Linked DNA regions of Thiorhodovibrio frisius. The protein of the gene in region 1 binds, or shares a complex with, the protein of each later gene. Links are inferred from orthologs where the notes say so. Each region holds a gene or a part of one and is shown on either strand. Other genes may lie near its edges. The genes, in order: metK and groL.

What was found.
Region 2: the proteins of metK (region 1) and groL are in contact, whole or in part, in a cryo-EM structure (PDB 8P4O), measured with the Escherichia coli proteins. The link is inferred for Thiorhodovibrio frisius from one-to-one orthologs.

Annotation. Positions count from the first base shown.
Region 1 is NZ_CP121471.1:4,468,764-4,479,277, forward strand. Bases 4,594-7,574 are described here. They hold metK (methionine adenosyltransferase), read left to right. Parts: upstream 4,594-5,489; coding sequence 5,490-6,659; downstream 6,660-7,574. Other genes in these bases: Thiofri_RS20490 (thioredoxin family protein), read right to left, coding at 4,594-5,101; ahcY (adenosylhomocysteinase), read left to right, coding at 6,854-7,574. Also shown: Thiofri_RS20470 (phosphoglycerate kinase), read right to left, coding at 1-556; Thiofri_RS20475 (hypothetical protein), read right to left, coding at 614-943; gap (type I glyceraldehyde-3-phosphate dehydrogenase), read right to left, coding at 1,016-2,017; tkt (transketolase), read right to left, coding at 2,088-4,100; more of Thiofri_RS20490, read right to left, coding at 4,544-4,593; more of ahcY, read left to right, coding at 7,575-8,275; metF (methylenetetrahydrofolate reductase [NAD(P)H]), read left to right, coding at 8,413-9,291; Thiofri_RS20510 (SulP family inorganic anion transporter), read left to right, coding at 9,772-10,514. UniProt on the Escherichia coli protein: Catalyzes the formation of S-adenosylmethionine (AdoMet) from methionine and ATP.
Region 2 is NZ_CP121471.1:301,310-311,726, reverse strand. The notes cover bases 2,290-5,173. They hold groL (chaperonin GroEL), read left to right. Parts: upstream 2,290-2,845; coding sequence 2,846-4,501; downstream 4,502-5,173. Other genes in these bases: Thiofri_RS01685 (CPBP family intramembrane glutamic endopeptidase), read left to right, coding at 4,664-5,173; groES (co-chaperone GroES), read left to right, coding at 2,472-2,762. In the rest of the region: Thiofri_RS01705 (L,D-transpeptidase family protein), read right to left, coding at 1-96; Thiofri_RS01700 (elongation factor G), read left to right, coding at 160-2,259; more of Thiofri_RS01685, read left to right, coding at 5,174-5,572; gmd (GDP-mannose 4,6-dehydratase), read right to left, coding at 5,693-6,778; Thiofri_RS01675 (propionyl-CoA synthetase), read right to left, coding at 6,932-8,830; 1,4-alpha-glucan branching protein GlgB, read left to right, coding at 9,242-10,417.

The DNA.
Region 1 (10,514 bases):
TGGGCCGCTTGGGCTCGGCCAAGGCTTTCTTTAACGCGTCGAGTTCCGCAGCCAGCAGCAGGCCAGCACAAGCGCTGGGCGCGAACTTACCGGCGCCATGGGTCGAGGCCTGGGCGCGGTGGGAGGTGCCAAAAGCGTCCATCACATAGACATCGCAGAGGCTTGCGTATTGTTTCGCCAGCGCTTCTTCGTCCTTCTTCTCGCCCTTGTTAAACCGCACGTTCTCCAGCAGCACCAATTCACCATCGCCAACTTCCGGTGCTGCGTCCAGATAATCCTTCACCAAGCGCACCTCACGGCCCATCTTAGCTCCAAGATCTGCGGCGACTGGCGCTAATGAATTTTCCTCGGAGTAGACACCCTCTTCCGGGCGTCCGAGGTGCGACATCACCATGACCTTGGCGCCCGCTTTCAGACAGTGCTCAAATGTCGGCATGGATGCGGTGATACGAGCATCGGAGGTCACCTTACCGTCCTTCACCGGAACATTGAGGTCGGATCGGATCAGCACGCGTTTTCCAGCAAGGTCAAGATCGGTCAATTTCTTGAAGGACATGATGCAGCATTCCTCTAGAATTCAAAAAAACAACACACGGGCTCCATCGAGCGATGGCTAATCAATATCGTCAGGCCCCACCACAAGATCGTACTCTTTCACGTTAAAAGCCGGAAAGGTGTAGGTATCGCCTTCATTGTCCTCAACACGGATATCGAAAATAGGCCCGGAATACCCAGTCAATATTACACGACCAGTGCTTCCATTCGGCAGTACATTTTCCTCGCCAAGCACATCATCCTGCCACTCATCCGAGTTTCCGGGGCTCACATAAAGGTACTCAATGGTGTAGCCCGTATTGTTCGTGATATTGACGTAGTAGTCCTCAGCAACGGCGGCCACTGAAAAGCCAAATAAGGCCACGAACAGAAATAGCGTTTTTTTCATTAGTATATTCGCTCAAACAGAGGTGGCTGGAGCGCCCGCCTGGAGGGCGGGCGCCGGTCGCAAACAGATGGTTCAGGACGAGACGTGCTGCGCCATGCGCAGGAAGTTGCAGGTGTAACCGTACTCGTTATCGTACCAGGAGACCACCTTGACGAAGGTTGAATCCAGCATGATGCCAGCACCGGCGTCGAAGATGGACGGGGTGCCGTGACCACGGAAGTCGGTCGAAACAACCTTCTCATCGGTATAGGCCAGCACGCCGGCCAGGTCGCCCGACTCAGATGCCGCCTTCATGGCCGCGCAGATGTCGTCGTAGCTCGCGTCCTTGTTGAGCTCGCAAGTCAGGTCAACCACGGAAACGTCAGATGTCGGCACGCGGAAGGCCATGCCGGTCAGCTTGCCGTTCAGCTCGGGCAGCACCTTGCCGACTGCTTTGGCCGCACCGGTGGAGGACGGGATGATGTTCTCCAGGATGCCGCGACCACCGCGCCAGTCTTTCTGCGACGGGCCATCGACGGTCTTTTGGGTGGCAGTGGCAGCATGGACAGTGGTCATCAGGCCGCGCTTGATGCCCCAGTTGTCATGCAGCACCTTAGAGACGGGTGCCAGACAGTTGGTGGTGCAACTGGCCGCCGAGATAATGGCCTGGCCGTCGTAGGTCTTATGGTTGACACCATAGACGAACATCGGGGTGCTGTCCTTGGAAGGCGCGGACTGCACGACCTTCTTGGCACCAGCATCGATATGGGCCTGGCAGCTCTCGGTGGTGAGGAAAAAGCCGGTGCACTCCAGCACCAGATCGGCGCCGACATCGCCCCAGGCCAGGTTGGCAGGATCGCGCTCGGCAGTCAGGCGAATTTTGTTGCCATTGACGATCATGGTCTTGCCGTCGACGCTGATGTCGCCGGCGAAATTGCCATGGACTGAATCGTACTTGAGCATGTAGGCCAGGTACTCGGGATCGAGCAGGTCGTTGATGCCGACCACCTGCATGTCAGGGAATTCCTTGGAGATGGCACGAAATGCCATGCGACCAATACGACCAAAACCGTTAATACCGACTTTCAAAGGCATAAGAACAACTCCTCAGTAAGTGAAATACAGATCATGCTGCTTTTCTTGCGCGCGCTGGTCCACGAAAGACTTAGAGCAGACTTTCAACTGCTGCCGTGACCGCCTCGGCGGTGACGCCGAAGGCCTTGTAGACATCGCCCGCAGGCGCCGACTCGCCGAAGGTGTCGACACCGATGACCTTGCCATGCATGCCCACATATTTTGGCCATAGGTTGGATACGCCAGCCTCGACCGCAACTCGGGCGCGGACGGATTCTGGCAGCACGGCGGCTTTGTAAGCGTCGTCCTGGGCATCGAAGGTATCCATCGATGGCATAGAGACCACCCGCACCTTGCGCCCCTTGGCGGTCAGAGCCTCGCAAGCCGCCACGGCCAGCTCGACCTCGGTGCCAGTGCCGATGATGATGGCATCAGGCGTGCCCTCGCAGTCGCGCAGCACATAACCGCCCTTTTCGATAGCGCGGAGCTGATCCTCCGTCCGGCTCATGTGCGGCGCACCCTGGCGGGAGAAAATCAGCGCGCTGGGTGCGCCCTGACGCTCGATGGCGCACTTCCAGGCCACCGCGCTTTCGACCGCGTCGCAGGGACGCCAGGTGGACAAGCGCGGGGTCAGGCGCAGTATGCTGACCTGTTCGACCGGCTGGTGGGTAGGACCGTCCTCGCCGAGGCCGATGGAATCATGGGTGTAGACAAAGATCGGGGTGATCTTCATCAGCGCCGCCATGCGCACTGCATTGCGGGCATACTCCATGAACATCAGGAAGGTCGCGCCATAGGGCTTGAAACCGCCGTGCAGCGTCAGGCCGTTCATGATGGCGGACATGCCGAACTCGCGCACGCCGTAGTAAATGTAGTTGCCGCTGGCATTCTTGGGACCGACACCCTTGCAGCCCTTCCACAGCGTCAAGTTAGAGCCGGCGAGATCAGCCGAGCCGCCGAGCAATTCCGGCAGCAGCGGGCCAAAGCCATTGAGCGCGTTCTGCGAGGCCTTGCGGGTAGCGATCTTCTCAGCCTTGGCATCGACTTCCTTGATGAACTCCCACGCCTTGGCATCGAAGTCATCCGGCAGTTCGCCGGCCATGCGCCGCTCGAACTCGGCGGCTTCGCTCGGGTGGGCGCTCTTGTAGGCGGCGAAGCGCTTGTTCCAGTCCTTTTCCAGATCGGCACCGCGCGCCTTGGCGCTCCAACCCTCGTAGATAGCTTTCGGAATCTCAAAGGGGGGATGGGTCCAACCAAGCTTCTCGCGGGTCAAGGCAATTTCGTCATCACCGAGCGGCGCGCCGTGACACTCTTCCTTGCCCTGCTTATTGGGCGAGCCAAAGCCGATAATGGTCTGACAGCAGATCAGGGTGGGCTTGTCGCTGACCGCGCGCGCGGCCTCAATTGCCACCTTCAGCGCCTCGGCATCATGGCCATCGACCTTGGGGATCACATGCCAGCCATAGGCATCAAAACGCTTGGGCGTATCATCGAGGAACCAGGCTGGGGTATCGCCATGGCCGCGCACTTCGCCGTCGATAGAAATATTGTTGTCGTCATAGAAAGCGATCAACTTGCCCAGCCCCAGAGCACCAGCCAGCGAGCAGGACTCGTGGGAGACACCTTCCATCAGGCAGCCATCGCCCAGAAACACATAGGTATTGTGATCGACGATCTCATGACCCGGCTTATTGAACTGGGCGGCCAGAATTTTCTCGGCCAGCGCCATGCCAACGCCATTGGTAATTCCCTGCCCGAGCGGACCTGTGGTGGTCTCGACGCCCGGCGCGTAGCCATATTCCGGATGACCCGGAGTTCTGGAATGCAATTGGCGGAACTGTTTTAAGTCCTCAATGCTCAAATCGTAACCTGTGAGATGAAGCAAAGAGTAGATCAGCATGGAGCCATGGCCGTTCGACAACACGAATCGATCCCGATTAGCCCAGTTGGGGTTAGCAGGATTGTGCTGCATGAAGTCGTTCCACAGCACCTCGGCGATATCTGCCATGCCCATGGGCGCGCCGGGATGACCCGACTTGGCCTTCTGTACGGCATCCATACTGAGCGCACGGATGGCGTTCGCGAGTTCTTTGCGTGAGGACATGAGCCCCTCCCTAGAAGTAAGGTTTAATCAATGCGATAAGAATTCGGTGCGCGCGTCTGGCCATCCTAAGCCGTCTAAACCGAAGCCGTCCGGGGCACCCCATGGGAAAACTGGCGACCGGGCCGAGATCGCTGAAGAGCGCGGCAAGGCAACTCAGCCCAAGCCGCCGACGCCCAATCTGAAATCCCGCCACACGGGAAAAACGCGCGACATAAAAACCGACATATTAAGTAGGAATGCCCCACAGGAGCAACTTTTTCCGAACAGGCACCAAATGCCTCGGACGCTCCGGCTTTCCGGAGCTGCCCAATATCCACCCATCAAATCAGTCGGTTGGGCCTTAAATGCTCCGCTCGTCGTCTAAGCCTGGCAAGCCTAAGGCGCATGGTCCCGCACCCCCGGAGAATGAATCTCTTTGATTAGGGTAAGTCCCCGCAGCCGCCTCAGTCTTCCCGCCACTTAATGGAACAGCCGACACTGGGAATCTGCTTCTCCGGGCCCTTGCCGGTCTCGGCCACTTGCTTCATGCCCTCGAAAAGGTCGCGACGCACGCCCTCGGGCGCGGCTTCCTTGCGGCTTTCATCCAGCCGCCCGCGATACTGAAGCTCAAGCTGTCCGTTGTAACCAAAAAAGTCAGGCGTACAGATGGCACCGAAGGTTTTGGCTACTTGCTGGGTCTCATCGAGCAGATAGGGAAAAGGAAACTGAAATTGCTCGGCAACCTGCTTCATGTTCTCAAACGAATCCTCGGGATAGTCGGTCGGATCGTTCGACATAATGGCGACGCAGTTGACGCCGAGCTCGGCCAGTTCACGCGCATCACGCACGATCCGCTCGCGCACTGCCTGCACATAGGGGCAATGATTGCAGATGAACATCACCAGGAGCCCCTTGGGGCCCTTGCAGTCATCGCGCGTCCAGGTCTTGCCATCCACGCCCGGCAGGGAAAAATCCGGAGCGGGCAGACCGAATTCGCACACCGGTGTTTCGAGTGAAACCATGCTCTGACTCCCCAGGCGAGAGCGCCTGACAGATTGTTCAAAAATTAGCCGTTTAATGGTACCGGAAAGCTCAGATATCCCCAAACCTGATCGCACGCTCGCACCCGACCCGCTGCCCCCGCAAACAAACACTATACGGATGCAACCGGCAACTTCCGGAACGCAATATTACTTTAAAAAACAAGAGTCAAGCGCGTCAGAATAGTTGACTGACCGCTGCGCGCCTTTTGCATTCTGGACGCCTCTGCGGTTACACTGGGGAACTCACCTTCCTTGAGGGCGGCCAATCAGTGGCCAACTTTCTGCCCTCCCATCAACCGACGCCACGCAACATCCAGCGCGCTTGCGCGGGTGCTTTAGGCTTCAACATCCGACAGGAAACCCAACCATGGCGAGAGACTACATATTCACTTCCGAGTCCGTCTCCGAGGGCCATCCCGACAAGGTGGCTGACCAAATCTCCGACGCGGTGCTCGATGCCATTCTGGCCACCGACCCCAACCCAGCCCACGCTCGCGTTGCCTGCGAAACCATGATCAAAACCGGCGCAGTCATCCTGGGCGGCGAGATCACCACCGAGGCATGGATCGATTTCGACACCCTGGTACGCGAGGTGGTCAATGATATCGGCTACAACAGCTCAGATGTCGGCTTCGACGGCTCCACCTGCGCGGTCATGTCACTGATCGGCAAGCAGAGCACCGACATTGCCCAAGGCGTTGATCGTAGCGCGCCCGAGGAACAAGGCGCCGGCGACCAGGGCCTGATGTTCGGCTATGCAACCAATGAGACCGACGTGCTGATGCCGGCTCCGATCACCTATTCGCATCGCTTGGTCGAGCGCCAATCCGAGATGCGTAAGCAACACGTCCTGCCCTGGCTGCGCCCGGATGCCAAGAGCCAGGTGACCATGCGTTACGAAAACGGCAAGGTCGTCGCCGTCGATGCGCTGGTACTCTCCACTCAGCACGACCCGGACATTGATTATGCCCATCTGCAAGAGGCTGTGATGGAGAACATCATCAAGCCGGTGATTCCGCCTGAGTGGATGCACAAGGACACCAAGATCCACATCAACCCAACCGGCAACTTCGTCATCGGCGGCCCTGTGGGTGACTGCGGCCTGACCGGGCGCAAGATCATCGTCGATACCTATGGCGGCATGGCCCGTCACGGCGGTGGTGCTTTCTCCGGCAAGGACCCATCGAAGGTGGACCGCTCCGCTGCTTATGCCGGGCGCTATGTGGCTAAGAACATCGTTGCCGCCGGTCTGGCTGAGCGCTGCGAGATTCAGATCTCCTATGCCATTGGCGTCGCCGAGCCGACCTCGATCTCGGTCGAAACCTTCGGCACCGCCAAAATCGACGAGGATCGTATCGCCATGCTGGTGCGCGAGCACTTCGACCTGCGCCCCTACAACCTGGTCAACATGATGAACCTGATCCAGCCCATCTACCGCAAGACCGCTGCATACGGCCACTTCGGTCGCGAGCTGCCGGAATTCGGCTGGGAGAAGACCGATAAGGCCGCAGCGCTGAAGGATGCGGCAGGGATCTGACACTAGATGCTGGTTTGACCAACGAGGAATTCAAACGCCTACTTAAATCACGCATCCAACCCTCCCTTCCGAGGAGCGCTGCAACCCACCCTGGATTCTCAAATGGATCATCAAGGGCAAGGGCCAGGCTCGGAAGCTGGAGCCCCAACAATTACAACGGCGCTCACTCACGATTCATCAGGAGCTGATTAACCATGAGTGAGTTTACTGACTACAAAGTCGCCGACCTGTCCCTCGCCGATTTCGGCCGCAAAGAAATGGTCATTGCCGAGACCGAAATGCCTGGTCTGATGGCACTGCGCAAAAAATACGGCCCCGAAAAGCCGCTGAAAGGCGCGCGCATCACCGGCAGCCTGCACATGACCATCCAGACCGCGGTGCTGATCGAGACCCTGGTCGAACTCGGCGCCGAAGTGCGCTGGTGTTCCTGCAACATCTTCTCCACCCAAGACCATGCCGCCGCTGCTATCGCCGCGCGCGATATCCCAGTCTATGCCTGGAAGGGCGAGACCCTGGAAGAGTACTGGTGGTGCACCGAGCAGGTCATCAACTGGCCGGACGGCCCCAATGGAGAAAAAAGGGGTCCGAACATGATCCTCGACGACGGCGGCGACGCCACTCTGCTCGTCCACAAGGGCGTTGAGTACGAAAAAGCCGGCAGCGTGCCCAAGGCGACCGCAGACGATAATGAAGAATGGACGGCAGTACTCGGCGTGCTGGGCCGGACCTTCGAGCGCGACCGCGAGCATTGGCACAAAATGGCCAAGGGTATCAAGGGCGTGACCGAGGAGACCACCACCGGCGTGCATCGTCTCTATGAGATGTTCAAAAACGGCACTCTGCTGTTCCCGGCGATGAACGTCAATGACTCGGTCACCAAGTCCAAGTTCGACAACCTCTACGGCTGCCGCGAGTCTCTGGTCGACGCCATCAAGCGCGCCACCGATGTGATGATCGCCGGCAAGGTCGGCATCGTCTGTGGCTATGGCGACGTCGGCAAAGGCTCGGCTGCCGCCCTGCGCGCACTCGGCGCCACCGTCTGGGTCACTGAGATCGACCCCATCTGTGCTCTACAGGCGGCCATGGAAGGCTACCGTGTGGTGCGCCTTGATGAAGTCGCCAACCAGGGCGATATTTTCGTCACCACCACCGGCAACCTGGACATCATCACCCATGACCACATGGCAGCGATGAAGGACCAGGCAATTGTCTGCAACATCGGCCACTTCGATAACGAGATTCAGGTTCAGAGTCTCGCAAAATACGAGTGGGTCAATATCAAGCCGCAGGTCGATCAGATCATCTTCCCCGACGGTCATCGCATCACCCTGCTCGCACAAGGGCGGCTGGTGAACCTTGGCTGCGCAACCGGGCATCCGAGCTTCGTGATGTCCAACTCCTTCACCAACCAGGTACTGGCGCAGATTGAGATCTTCACCAAGCCGGACGAGTATCCGACCGGCGTCTATGTGCTGCCCAAGCATCTCGACGAGGAAGTCGCGCGGCTGCATCTGGAAAAAATCGGCGTCAAGCTGACCAAACTCCGCCCCGACCAGGCGGACTACATCGGCGTCAGCGTCGACGGCCCCTACAAGGCCGAGCACTACCGCTACTGAGCCGGAAGCCTTCCCCAAGCACTTTGGGGAAGGCTGACTTAAATACGGGCGACCTGGGAGAGGCAACTTGGTGGGTAACCTCCAGATCGCCCAATCCCCGCGCGCCCACTCCCGCTCACTATCGCGAAGGCCATACCATGACCAAGCATCTGCAAGACACCCTGAGCTTCGAGGTGTTTCCGCCCAAGACGGACGAGGGGATGACCAAGCTCAAACGCGCGGTCACCCAACTGAATCAGCTCAAACCACTCTACTTTTCATGCACCTACGGCGCCGGCGGTTCCACCCGCGAGCGCACCTTCGAGACTGTCTCCTGGCTGCGCGAACAAGGCATCGAAACCGCGCCCCATCTTGCCTGCATCGGTTCCGGCAAGGAGGAAATCCGCGACATTGTCGAGCACTACAGCCAACAGGGCATCACCCGCCTGGTGGCACTGCGCGGCGATCTGCCCTCCGGCATGGGTCGACCCGACCGCGGCACCTTTCGCTATGCCAGCGAACTGGTCGCATATCTACGCGAAGCCTATGGCCAGCAATTCAGCATCGAAGTGGCCGCCTACCCGGAATTCCACCCACAGGCCGCCTCAGCCAGCGCCGACCTAGAGCACTTCAAGCACAAGGTGGCCTGCGGCGCGGACACCGCTATCACCCAATACTTCTACAACGCCGATGCCTACTTCGCCTTTGTCGACGCCTGCGAAAAACAGGGCATCGCCGTGCCCATTATTCCCGGCATCATGCCCATCACCAATTACTCCCAGCTCGCGCGCTTCTCAGACGCCTGCGGGGCCGAAATCCCGCGTTGGATACGCCGCCGGCTGGAAGCCTTCGGCGAAGACCGCGAGGCCATCCGCGCCTTCGGCCACGACGTCGTGCTCAAGCTGTGCGAGCGCCTAGTCGCCGGCGGCGCTCCGGGGCTGCACTTCTACACCATGAATCAGGCCAAGCCCATCCTGGCGCTATGCACCGACCTCGGCGTCACGCCAAAGCTAGCCGGGGATGCGGCGGCAGATTAAGGGTGGATTAACCTCGGTGTCGCGATCAAGTATCCCAGCGGCCCGCTTGTTGCGGCGAGATGATTCGCCGAAGCGGAGTTGACCGATACGACCTTGAGGATTGCTCGCAAAATCAACCAAGCCCGGATCGGCCACAACCCAAAGTAACTGCGAATTGTCAGCGACAAGCGCCCGGATGCTTTTTACAGTGGTAGCCGAAATCATCCACTCCTCCTTGGATTTGGCCGCCCCACGCCTGTGGCGCGGCCTATTTTTTGCGCCCCACAGCCGCTCAGCCAATCCGCAAAATTTAGCCGACACCGGGTCCAAAACATAGCCATTTATCGATAGATCGCACGCTCAACATCTATCATCAACGATGGCGGCATGGGTTAATCTAAGCGGTCAAATCGGCGATGAAACAAGCCTCCCGCGCGCTTCATGCTGCGCCCTGCCCCGAATGCCGCAAGCCCCAACAGTCAGTCGAATCTGGTGAGTCCGATGAAATCTCCGCTCCTGCTGGCCCTGCTCCCCTTCCTGCGCTGGTTCCCCATGACCCGCGTCACACTGCAAGCCGACTTGATCGCCGGCATCACAGTCGCACTGGTGCTGGTACCACAGAGCATGGCCTATGCCCAGCTTGCCGGACTGCCGGTGGTCTATGGGCTCTATGCTTCCTTCGTTCCCGTCATCATCGCCTCGCTGTGGGGTTCGTCCAACCAACTCCACACCGGCCCGGTGGCCATGCTCTCGCTCATGTCCGCTGCCGCGGTGCTGCCGCTGGCCGCTTTCGGCAGTAAAGAATTCCTGCAACTGTCCATTATGCTCGCGCTCATGGTCGGAGTGCTGCGCCTGCTGCTCGGACTGCTGCGCTTGGGCATCATCGCCAATTTTCTATCGAGCCCGGTCATCATCGGCTTCACCAATGCCGCCGCCCTGATCATCGGCCTGTCACAGCTCAGTAAGGTGCTCAATGTGCCCTTCCCGCGCACCGACAGTTTCGTGGTCGATCTCTGGACAGTGATTGAGCAATTACCCAGCTCCCATCTGCCAACCGTGCTGTTCGCGCTCGCCACGGTCGCCATCATTGTGGGCACCAAGAAGATCGCCCCCAAGTTGCCCGGCGTGCTGCTTGCCGTGGTTCTCGCCACCCTTGTCAGCTGGCTGATCGGCTTTGAGCGCAACCAAGTCGTCAGCGTCGATGCCATTCAGGACCCCGCCGCGCGCCAGCTCGCATTGGACTA
Region 2 (10,417 bases), 4.2 Mb from region 1 along the record:
GACTCCCGAGGCCAGAGCCAATAGCCACAGACCGCCCGTCAGCCAGAATGCGGCGTTTTTGCGGCGCCTACTGATTCGGGGCTTGATTTGTGCCATCAATGGCCAGGATGATGCGCGACATCCTTCCAGATTACTTGCTTGAAAGCTCAGGCTGCTGTTGTGACTTGTCATACCCACAAACTCCAGTGCGTGCGAAATATCGGCGTTGCCGCCCATGTCGATGCCGGCAAAACCACCCTGACCGAGCGCATTTTGTTCTATACCGGCGCTTTGCACAAAATTGGTGAAGTGCATGAAGGCGCCGCCCACATGGACTGGATGGCCGAGGAACAGGAACACGGCATCACCATCACCGCTGCGGTGACACGTGCGCCCTGGCGCGAGCACCTGCTGCAAATCATCGATACTCCGGGCCATGTCGATTTCACTATTGAGGTGGAGCGCGCCATGCGCGTTCTCGACGGCGTAATCCTGGTGCTCGATGGCGTGCGTGGGGTCGAGCCCCAGACCGAAACCGTATGGCGCCAACGTTGCCATTTTCAGCTCCCGACGCTGTTTTTTATTAACAAGATGGACCGACCGGGGGCCGATTTCACCCAGGCCATGGCTGATATTGCCACACGGCTCGGCGTTGCGCCGGTAGCGGTTACCTTACCACTGCCTGAGCGCAACGCGGTGATTGATCTGATCCATGGGGAGTTGATTGAGTTCCATGGCGAGCAGGGGGAGGCGCCCCGACGTGCGCTCTGTCCCGATGCGCTCTGGAAATCGGTGGCCGGGCTGCGCGAGTCCTTACTGCTCGCGCTGGCCGAAGTCGACGATGCCCTGGCCGAGCCGGTGCTGGCCGGCGAGTCTGTGGCGCCTGATGCGCTTCTCGCTGCCCTGCGCCAGGGAACCTTGAGCGGTCGGCTATTTCCCTGCTTTGGCGGCAGTGCGCTGCGCAATCTTGGGGTGCAGCCGCTGCTCGACGCGGTGGTCGAGTTGCTGCCGGCGCCGACAGATCGCCCGCCGATGCCCGCGCAGCGCCTCCCGGCAAGAGCAGACACTCCCGAGTCAGGCGGCCAACCAGCAACCGAGTCCATTGTTATAGGCGGCGACGGGCCGCTTGTTGCTCTGGTGTTCAAGGTGCAGCTCTGGGATGGGCGCCGGCATTGCTTCACGCGCATTTATCGCAATCGCATCCGTCCTGGCGACGCTGTGGCCTTCATCGGCGCCGATGGCCAGATTGTCAAAGAGCATGTCGCGCGCATTTTCGACATCGACGCCGGCAAAAAAACTAAGCTTGAGGAGGCTGGCCCCGGGCAGATCGTCCTGCTGGCCGGCCTGCGTCATGCCGCAACCGGCGATACTCTGTGCCATCCCGAGCATGTTGTCAGCCTCGAGCGCATCGACACCCGCACCCCGGTGCTCAGTCTGGCCATCGAGCCGGGCAGCAGTGCCGATGAAGACAAGCTGCTCGAAGCCCTGGACAAGGTGGTGCAGGAAGACCCGACGCTGCGAGTGGAAGAAGACCCGGACACCGGTCAGCGTCTGCTGCGCGGCATGGGCGAGTTGCACTTGCAGATTGTGCTGGAGCGCCTGGCGCGCGAGTTCCAGCTGCAAGTGCGCAGCGGGCGACCGGCGGTAGCGGTGCGCGAGAGTATCGGCGGCGAGGTGACAGTTGCCGAACTCTATCAGCATCCCGCCTCACCCGATGGCAAGCATCCGGAGGCTCGCGCCGCGGTCGAGCTGCACCTGACACCGGGCGCACGTGGCTCGGGTGTGCGGGTGATCGGGGAGCCGCAGGTGCAGCCCCTGGGTGCCGAGTTGAACGATGCCCAGCGCCAGGCTCTGCACGCGGGCTTGCAGCTGATTTTAAGCAGCGGCCCGCTACAGGGGGCGCCCCTAGAGGACGTGATTGTCGAGCTGCGCCAGGTGGAGCTTTTCGGGCAGGCCAGCCCGCCCGAGGCGCTGAGCGCAGCCGCAGCCAAGGCACTGCGCAAGGGGCTGAGCCAGGCCGGCCCGGTGATTTTGCATCCGCTGATGCGCGTCGACCTAGTGGTGCCGGAGGATCATCTGGGCCAGGTGTTAGGCGATCTGCAAGCCCGACATGCGAGCATTCGCTCAACCTCGCTGCATGAAGGCGGTGGCGAAGGCGAGGCGCGCGTGCAGTGCGCCGTGGCGCTTGAATCTCTGCTCGGCTACGCGACCGAACTGCGCAGCCTGACCCAGGGGCGCGGTCAATTCAGCATGCAGTTCGAGCGCTTCGACGCCATCTAACCTATTCCCTTCCCGTGCTCCCAAGGCCCGCTAACGCGGCTCAGGGCACAAGAATGTCTGTCGCAATGGTGCTGACTCTTGACACACCCCTTGACATAGAGCGAGTCGGGACTATTATTAGCACTCGCTACTGATGAGTGCTAACAACCCCCGTCTGCGGACCGGGCTGAGCGGCGCTCGACCACTCACACCACATTGAGGGGACTCAAACAATGAATATCCGTCCTTTGCACGACCGCGTCGTTATCCGTCGCATGGAAGAAGAGCGCACCACCGCTGGTGGCATCGTCATTCCAGACAGCGCTGCTGAAAAGCCAATCCGTGGCGAAGTCATGGCTGTTGGCAACGGCAAGATCATGGACAGCGGCGACTCCCGCCCGCTCGACGTCAAGGTCGGCGACAAGGTGCTGTTCGGCAAGTACTCGGGCACCGAGGTCAAGGTCGATGGCGAAGATCTTCTCGTGATGCGCGAGGAAGACATCATGGGTGTCATCGAGGGCTAAGCCTTCGCGCACCCTGACCCACAAGCAATTTCGTTCGCGTCACCCTGTCGCGAGACCAGTTTAGATCACGGGAGCAAACTCCAATGAGTGCAAAAGAAGTTAAGTTTGGATCTGATGCGCGCGCGCGCATGATGGATGGCGTCAATGTCCTGGCCAACGCCGTCAAAGTTACCCTGGGCCCGAAAGGCCGCAACGTCGTGCTGGAGAAGTCCTTCGGCTCACCCACCGTCACTAAAGATGGTGTCTCTGTGGCCAAGGAAATCGAACTGAAAGACAAGTTCGAGAACATGGGCGCCCAGATGGTCAAGGAAGTCGCTTCCCAGACCTCCGACGTCGCCGGTGACGGCACCACGACCGCTACCGTGCTGGCTCAGGCCATGGTGCGCGAAGGCCTGAAGGCCGTCGCCGCTGGCATGAACCCGATGGACCTGAAGCGCGGCATGGACAAAGCCGTCGAGAGCGCCGTCGAGCAGTTGCGCGCCCTGTCGCGTCCTTGCTCCGATAACAAGGAAATCGCCCAGGTCGGCACCATCTCAGCCAACTCCGATGACAGCATTGGCGAGATTATCGCCGAGGCGATGGAGAAGGTCGGCAAGGAAGGCGTCATCACCGTTGAAGAAGGCAAGTCGCTGCACAATGAGCTGGATGTCGTCGAAGGCATGCAGTTCGACCGTGGCTATCTGTCGCCCTACTTCATCAACAACCAGCAGAGCCAGACCGCTGAACTGGAAGACCCCTACATCCTGCTGCACGACAAGAAGATTTCCAACATCCGCGACCTGCTGCCGGTGCTCGAGGGCGTGGCCAAATCCGGCAAGCCGCTGATGATCGTCGCCGAGGATATCGAAGGCGAGGCTCTGGCCACTCTGGTGGTCAACTCCATCCGTGGCATCATTAAGGTCTGCGCAGTCAAGGCTCCTGGCTTCGGTGACCGTCGCAAGGCCATGTTGCAGGATATCGCCATCCTGACCGGCGCCACCGTGATCTCCGAGGAAGTTGGTCTGTCGCTTGAGAAAGCCACCCTGAATGAACTCGGCCAAGCCAAGAAGATCCAGGTCAGCAAGGAAGAAACCACCATCATCGACGGCTCCGGTTCCGATGTCGACATCAAGGGCCGCTGCGAGCAGATTCGCGCCCAGGTCGAGGAGACTACCTCCGACTACGACCGCGAGAAGCTCCAGGAGCGTCTGGCCAAGCTGGCCGGCGGCGTGGCCGTCATCAAGGTGGGCGCCGCGACCGAAGTCGAGATGAAGGAAAAGAAAGCCCGTGTCGAGGATGCCCTGCACGCCACCCGCGCGGCAGTCGAGGAAGGCATTGTGCCCGGCGGTGGTGTGGCACTGGTGCGCGCGCTCAACGGCGTGCGTGGCCTCAAGGGCAATAACCACGACCAGGATGTCGGTGTTGGTATCGCCCTGCGCGCGATGGAAGAGCCGCTGCGCCAGATTGTGCATAACGCCGGCGCCGAGGCCTCAGTTGTGCTGCAGAAAGTTGCCGAAGGCGAAGGCAATTACGGCTACAACGCCGCTAGCGGCGAGTATGGCGATTTGGTCAGCATGGGTATTCTCGACCCGACCAAAGTGTCCCGCACCGCGCTGCAGAACGCCTGCTCCATCGCCGGTCTGATGATTACCACCGAGGCCATGGTGGCCGAGGAGCCCAAGGACGATGCACCTGCCGGTGGCGGCATGGGCGGCGGCATGGGTGGTATGGGCGACATGGGCGGCATGGGCATGATGTAAGCCTGGCCCCTGTAGCCTTAGCCCGGCAACCGGCGTGTCACGCCGGTTGCCGTTTCTTTGGCAGTGACCCGATAACGCCCTCAGCAACGCATCTTTGCTGAGGGCGTTTTTTTTTGGCCACAACCGATTTTCGGCAACTGAGAAGACTGGGGAGAAGCAAGCATGCGTCCAACCGGGATATTTTTTGGCTACATGCTCGGCTGCCTGTTGCTCGCGGCGCTGCTCAGCATCCCGCTGCTCGATAGCGACCTGCTGGCCGATGAAGACCCTCAGCGGGTACTGGGGCGCCTAGCGCAAGTCTTGATGCTCCTAGGCCTGTGGCCCTTCCTGCGTGCGCTCGGACTGGCGCGTCGTGCGGCTCTGGGGTACAACAGCTTGCCGTTCCAGGACTTCCGCCGCGACGCATTCCGCGGTTGGTTGTTCGGCAGCCTAATGATGGCCGCCATCGTCATCCTGCTGGTTGTGAGCGGTGCTCGGGCACTCGAGGTATGGTCCTTTGGCTGGCTGCTGGAGTTGCTCAAAACTGCCCTGCGCGCCTTGATCGTCGGGTTATTGATCGCTGTGCTGGAGGAGACTTTTTTTCGCGGCGCGCTCTTTACCGCAATTCGCCGCCGCGATGGTCTGGTGCAAGCCGCTGGTTGGTCCGCCGCGCTCTACGCGGTGGTGCATTTCATGAAGCCGCACGGTTTGCCGGCGGACATGGCGCCAGACGCGCTTGGCATTGCCTGGATGGTCGCTAGCGTATTCGCAGGGTTGTTGGAATGGCGCAATCTGGATTCTCTCGTCGCGCTTTGGCTCGCCGGAGTGTTGCTAGCACTGTTGCGCGAGCGTACTGGCAGCATTGCTTTCGGCATCGGCGTGCATGCGGCTTGGGTGTTCGTCATCCAGACCAGCCGCCGCCTGACTGATGGGGTCGACCAGGCCGGCTGGGCCTGGCTTGCGGGTGACTATGACGGCATCATCGGCTGGCTGGCCGTCGCCGTTCTGGCCATGACCATCACGGCCGAAAGGCTCAGCGTGCGGATGCACCGGGGCAGTGCCCGCAACGAGCAGAGTTCAATCGGCCCCTGACGGATCTTCCAGACCTTTGCCCTAACGCAATGCTGGGATCAATCCGTCATGGCGGGGCCGTCTGAAGCAGCCTTGAGGCAAGTCAGACCCTGAAGGGTGGATCGGATACTGGTACGCCAATCACTCATTGTGCTGGTGAACCTTATAGCCTTCGCGATTGCATAGTGCATCGCGCTCAGCTTCTTTCAGATCCTCGCGCATCATTTCCGCCACTAATTGCTCGAAGCGTATTTCTGGCTGCCAGCCGAGCTTTTCCTTGGCTTTGCTTGGATCGCCCAGCAGAGTTTCAACCTCAGTCGGGCGGAAATAGCGTGGATCGACTTCGATCAGGCAGGCGCCGCTGCTCTGGTCATAGCCTTTTTCGTCGACGGCCTGGCCTTCCCAGCGCAGATGGATGCCGATTTCGCGTGCGGCGATCTCGACAAAGTCGCGCACTGAGTATTGCTTGCCGGTGGCGATGACGAAATCCTCGGGCTGCTCCTGCTGCAACATCATCCATTGCATGCGCACATAATCCTTGGCGTGACCCCAGTCGCGTTTGGCGTCCATGTTGCCTAAGTAAATCTGCTCCTGCAGGCCAAGTTTGATTCGCGCCAGTCCCCGGGTGATTTTGCGGGTGACGAAGGTTTCGCCACGGATGGGGCTTTCGTGGTTGAACAGGATGCCATTGCAGGCGTAGATGCCATAGGCCTCGCGATAGTTCACCGTGATCCAATAGGCGTAGAGCTTGGCCACCGCATAGGGCGAGCGCGGGTAGAAGGGCGTGGTTTCGCGCTGTGGGACTTCCTGCACCTGACCGTAAAGCTCGGAGGTGGAGGCCTGGTAAAAGCGGGTTTTCTTCTCCAGCCCGAGGATGCGGATGGCCTCTAGCAGCCGCAGCGCGCCGAGACCGTCGGAATCCGCCGTGTATTCAGGCTCCTCGAACGAAACAGCCACATGGCTCTGCGCGGCCAGGTTGTAGATTTCATCCGGCTGCACCTGCTGCATGATGCGAATCAGGCTTGAGCTGTCCGTCATGTCTCCGTGGTGCAGCACAAAGCGGCGGCCGGACTGATGGGGGTCCTGATAGAGATGGTCGATACGGTCGGTATTGAACAGCGAGCTGCGTCGCTTGATGCCGTGCACGATATAGCCTTTATCGAGCAGGAATTCTGCCAAGTAGGCTCCATCCTGGCCGGTGATGCCGGTAATGAGTGCGGTTGTCATTGGAGGGGCAGGTACTCTATTGAACGAAAAATGCCAATCATCATCCACGCAGGGCGATGGCAGGATGCCTGGGGAAGCATCACGGGCGTCCGGATTGCACGCTTTGATGGAGCTGCAGAAGTACCGTGCTTTCCCCCTTTTCTGCGGGCTCCTTCACCCTGGAGCCGCACCTCCATAGCCGCTGTCGCGCAGCGCCAGCTCGACCTCGCCCAAGATGGCTGGATCATCAATGGTGGCGGGCGCTCGGTAGGGGGTGCCTTCGGCGATGCTCTTCATGGTGCCGCGCAGGATCTTGCCTGAGCGGGTCTTGGGCAGGCGCTCGACGATGATTACTGTCTTGAAGGCCGCCACTGGACCAATTTGCTCGCGTACCAGATTGATCAGCTCTTTTTGCAGGGCCTCGGGCGCCGTGTCGATACCCGACTTGAGGACCACCAGACCGACTGGCAGCTCGCCTTTGAGCGTGTCGGCGACGCCAATCACGGCGCATTCGGCCACCGCCGGATGATTGGCCAGCACGCCCTCCATGGCGCCGGTCGAGAGCCGGTGGCCGGCGACATTGATGATGTCGTCGATGCGACTCATCACGAACAGATAGCCATCTTCGTCGAAGTAACCGGCATCGCCACTTAAGTAATAACCCGGCTGGGCAGACAGATAGGACTGCACGAAGCGTTCGTCGTTACCCCACAGGGTCGGCAAGCAGCCGGGTGGCAGCGGCAGGCGGATCATGATGCGCCCGATGGTGTCGGGCGCGACCGACTCGCCGTTATCATCGAGTACTTGCACGTCAAAGCCTGGCACAGGTCGGGTCGGGGAGCCGGGTTTGACCGGGAGCTGTTCGATACCGAGGCAGTTTGCGGCAATGGCCCAACCGGTTTCGGTCTGCCACCAGTGGTCGATGACGGGCACCTTCAACTTATCCTGTGCCCACTCCAGGGTGTTCGGGTCGCAGCGCTCGCCGGCGAGGAAGAGCGTGCGCAATTTGTCCAGCCGGTAGTGCTTGAGTTGTTCGGCATTGGGATCATCGCGCTTGATGGCGCGGAAAGCTGTGGGCGCGGTGAAGAGCACCGAGACGCCGTATTCTTCAATCACCCGCCAGAAAGCACCGGCATCCGGGGTGCCGACTGGTTTGCCCTCGTAGAGCACAGTGGTGCAGCCATGCAGCAGGGGCGCGTAGACGATGTAAGAATGCCCGACCACCCAGCCAACGTCGGACGCGGCCCAGTAGACCTCGCCCGGTTCGACGCCATAGACATGGCGCATGCTCCAGCACATGGCCACCGCATGGCCGCCGTTATCGCGCACCACGCCTTTGGGAATGCCCGTGGTGCCAGAGGTATAGAGAATGTAAAGCGGGTCGGTTGCGGCGACCGGCACGCAGTCGGCCGGGCTAGCAGCGGCGATTGTCTCGGCCCAGTCCAGATCCCGCCCCGGCAGCAATTCGGCCGGTGCTTGCGCGCGTTGTAAAATCACGCAATGCTCTGGCTTGTGGCTGCTCGCCTCGATAGCCGCATCGAGTAGCGGCTTGTAGGCAACGATGCGGCTGGGCTCAATACCACAGGAGCCGGCGAGTATGACTTTGGGCTTGGCGTCCTCGATGCGGGTGGCCAACTCGTGCGAGGAAAAACCGCCGAAGACTACCGAATGCACGGCGCCGATACGTGCGCAGGCGAGCATGCCGATGACCGTCTCCGGCACCATGGGCATATAAATGATGACCCGGTCGCCCTTGACGACCCCAAGATCGCGCAGCATGCCGGCGCAGCGCGCGACCTGGTCTTGCAGTTGCGCATAGCTGATGCGTGCTTTGGTGCCGGTGACCGGGCTGTCGTAGAGGATGGCGGCCTGCTCGCCACGGCCGGCTGCGACATGGCGGTCGACGGCGTTGTAACAAGTATTGAGCATGCCGCCGGCAAACCAGCGGTAAAAGGGCGGGTTGCTGTCATCGAGCACCCGTTCCCAGGGCTGGTCCCAGTCGATGGCCGCCGCCGCCTCGCCCCAGAAGTGCTCCGCGTCCTTTGCTGCGGCGTACGTCTGCTGATAATTCAATGTCTACTCCTCCCCGTTGTTGTTCCGGCCGATGGCCGTGCTTGTTATAGCTGTCGCAAATGCGTTTTCTGTTTTAGGCCCTGAAGCCCTCATGGATGGGTTCAGGGTCTCCCCCTGACCGCTGTCCGATCCGAAACCCGGAACCGAAACATAGCCAAAGCCCATGTCCGTTCCGGATAGATGCAGGAGAAGGTAGCCCAAGCGCGCGCGGATTACAAAACCCTGACGTTGCCGGGCCCGCCTGGGCGCGGATTAAGTTTCGGCTTTGGTGTCGGAATCCCGCATAATGGGCCACAACTTTACCAGCCGGCGCGTTCTGGTCCGGGTGGTCATCGCTCGCGATTTTTTCACAGTCGCATGTCGGAAGTCGCGATTTTCGTCGCGCAAGCTTTGCCGCAGGATCTTTTAAGCATGCACCATCTCGAACTGACCGATTCTCTCCGCCCGCTTCTCGACGCCCGGCATGCTGATCCTTTCAGCGTGCTTGGCCGTCACCCATCGCCCGAGGGAGTGGTGGTGCGTGCTTTCCTCCCTGGCGCTGAGGAAGCGCGCATTGTCGATTGCAAGCAACCCATGACCCGGATTGAGGGCACGGATTTGTTCGTCTGGGCGGGGCCGGCGAGCTTTGTGCCTGAGCGCTACCAGCTTGCATGGCGGATGGCGCCTAAAGCACCCGCAGATGAGGACAGCGCGACGGAACACCTTGGAAGCGCAACCGAGGCCAGCGAGCATCAGGCTTACGATCCTTACTGCTTCCCCTGTCAGCTCGCGGATTTCGACCTGCATCTGTTCGGTGAGGGCAAGCACTGGCATGCCTACCGCTTGCTCGGCGCGCGCGAGCATCGGGCCGATGATGTCGATGGTGTGCTTTTCTCGGTCTGGGCGCCCAATGCCGAGCGGGTCAGCGTAGTCGGCAATTTCAACGGCTGGGACGGGCGCCGGTATCCGATGCGGGTGCATGGCAATGGCGTTTGGGAGCTGTTCATTCCGGGCTTGGAGGCAGGAGAGCTCTACAAGTACGAGGTCCGCGCGCGTGGCGGCTCCATCGGCTTGAAGACCGATCCCTATGGGCGCTTTTTCGAGGTGCGCCCGCAGACAGCCGCCGTGATCACCCCAGCTGATACCTTCGATTGGCAGGATAAGGACTGGATCGCCCGGCGCGCGAAGCACGACTGGATGCGCACCCCCATGGCCATCTACGAGGTGCACCTTGGCTCCTGGCAGCACGGTGCCAATGGCGAATTGCTCAATTACCGCGAGCTTGCGCGCCGGCTGGTTGATCATGTCAAGGACATGGGTTTTAACTACATTGAACTCTTGCCCATTACCGAGCATCCTTTCGATCTATCTTGGGGCTATCAGGCCACCGGCTACTATGCGCCGACCAGCCGTTTTGGCACCCCGGACGATTTCCGCTGGTTTGTTGATCACTGCCATGCCAATGGCATTGGTGTCATCCTCGACTGGGTGCCGGCACATTTCCCGAAAGATGCCCATGCTCTGGCGCGCTTCGATGGCACGGCGCTCTATGAGCATGAAGACCCGCGCTTGGGCGAGCATCTCGACTGGTCCACCCTGATCTTTAAC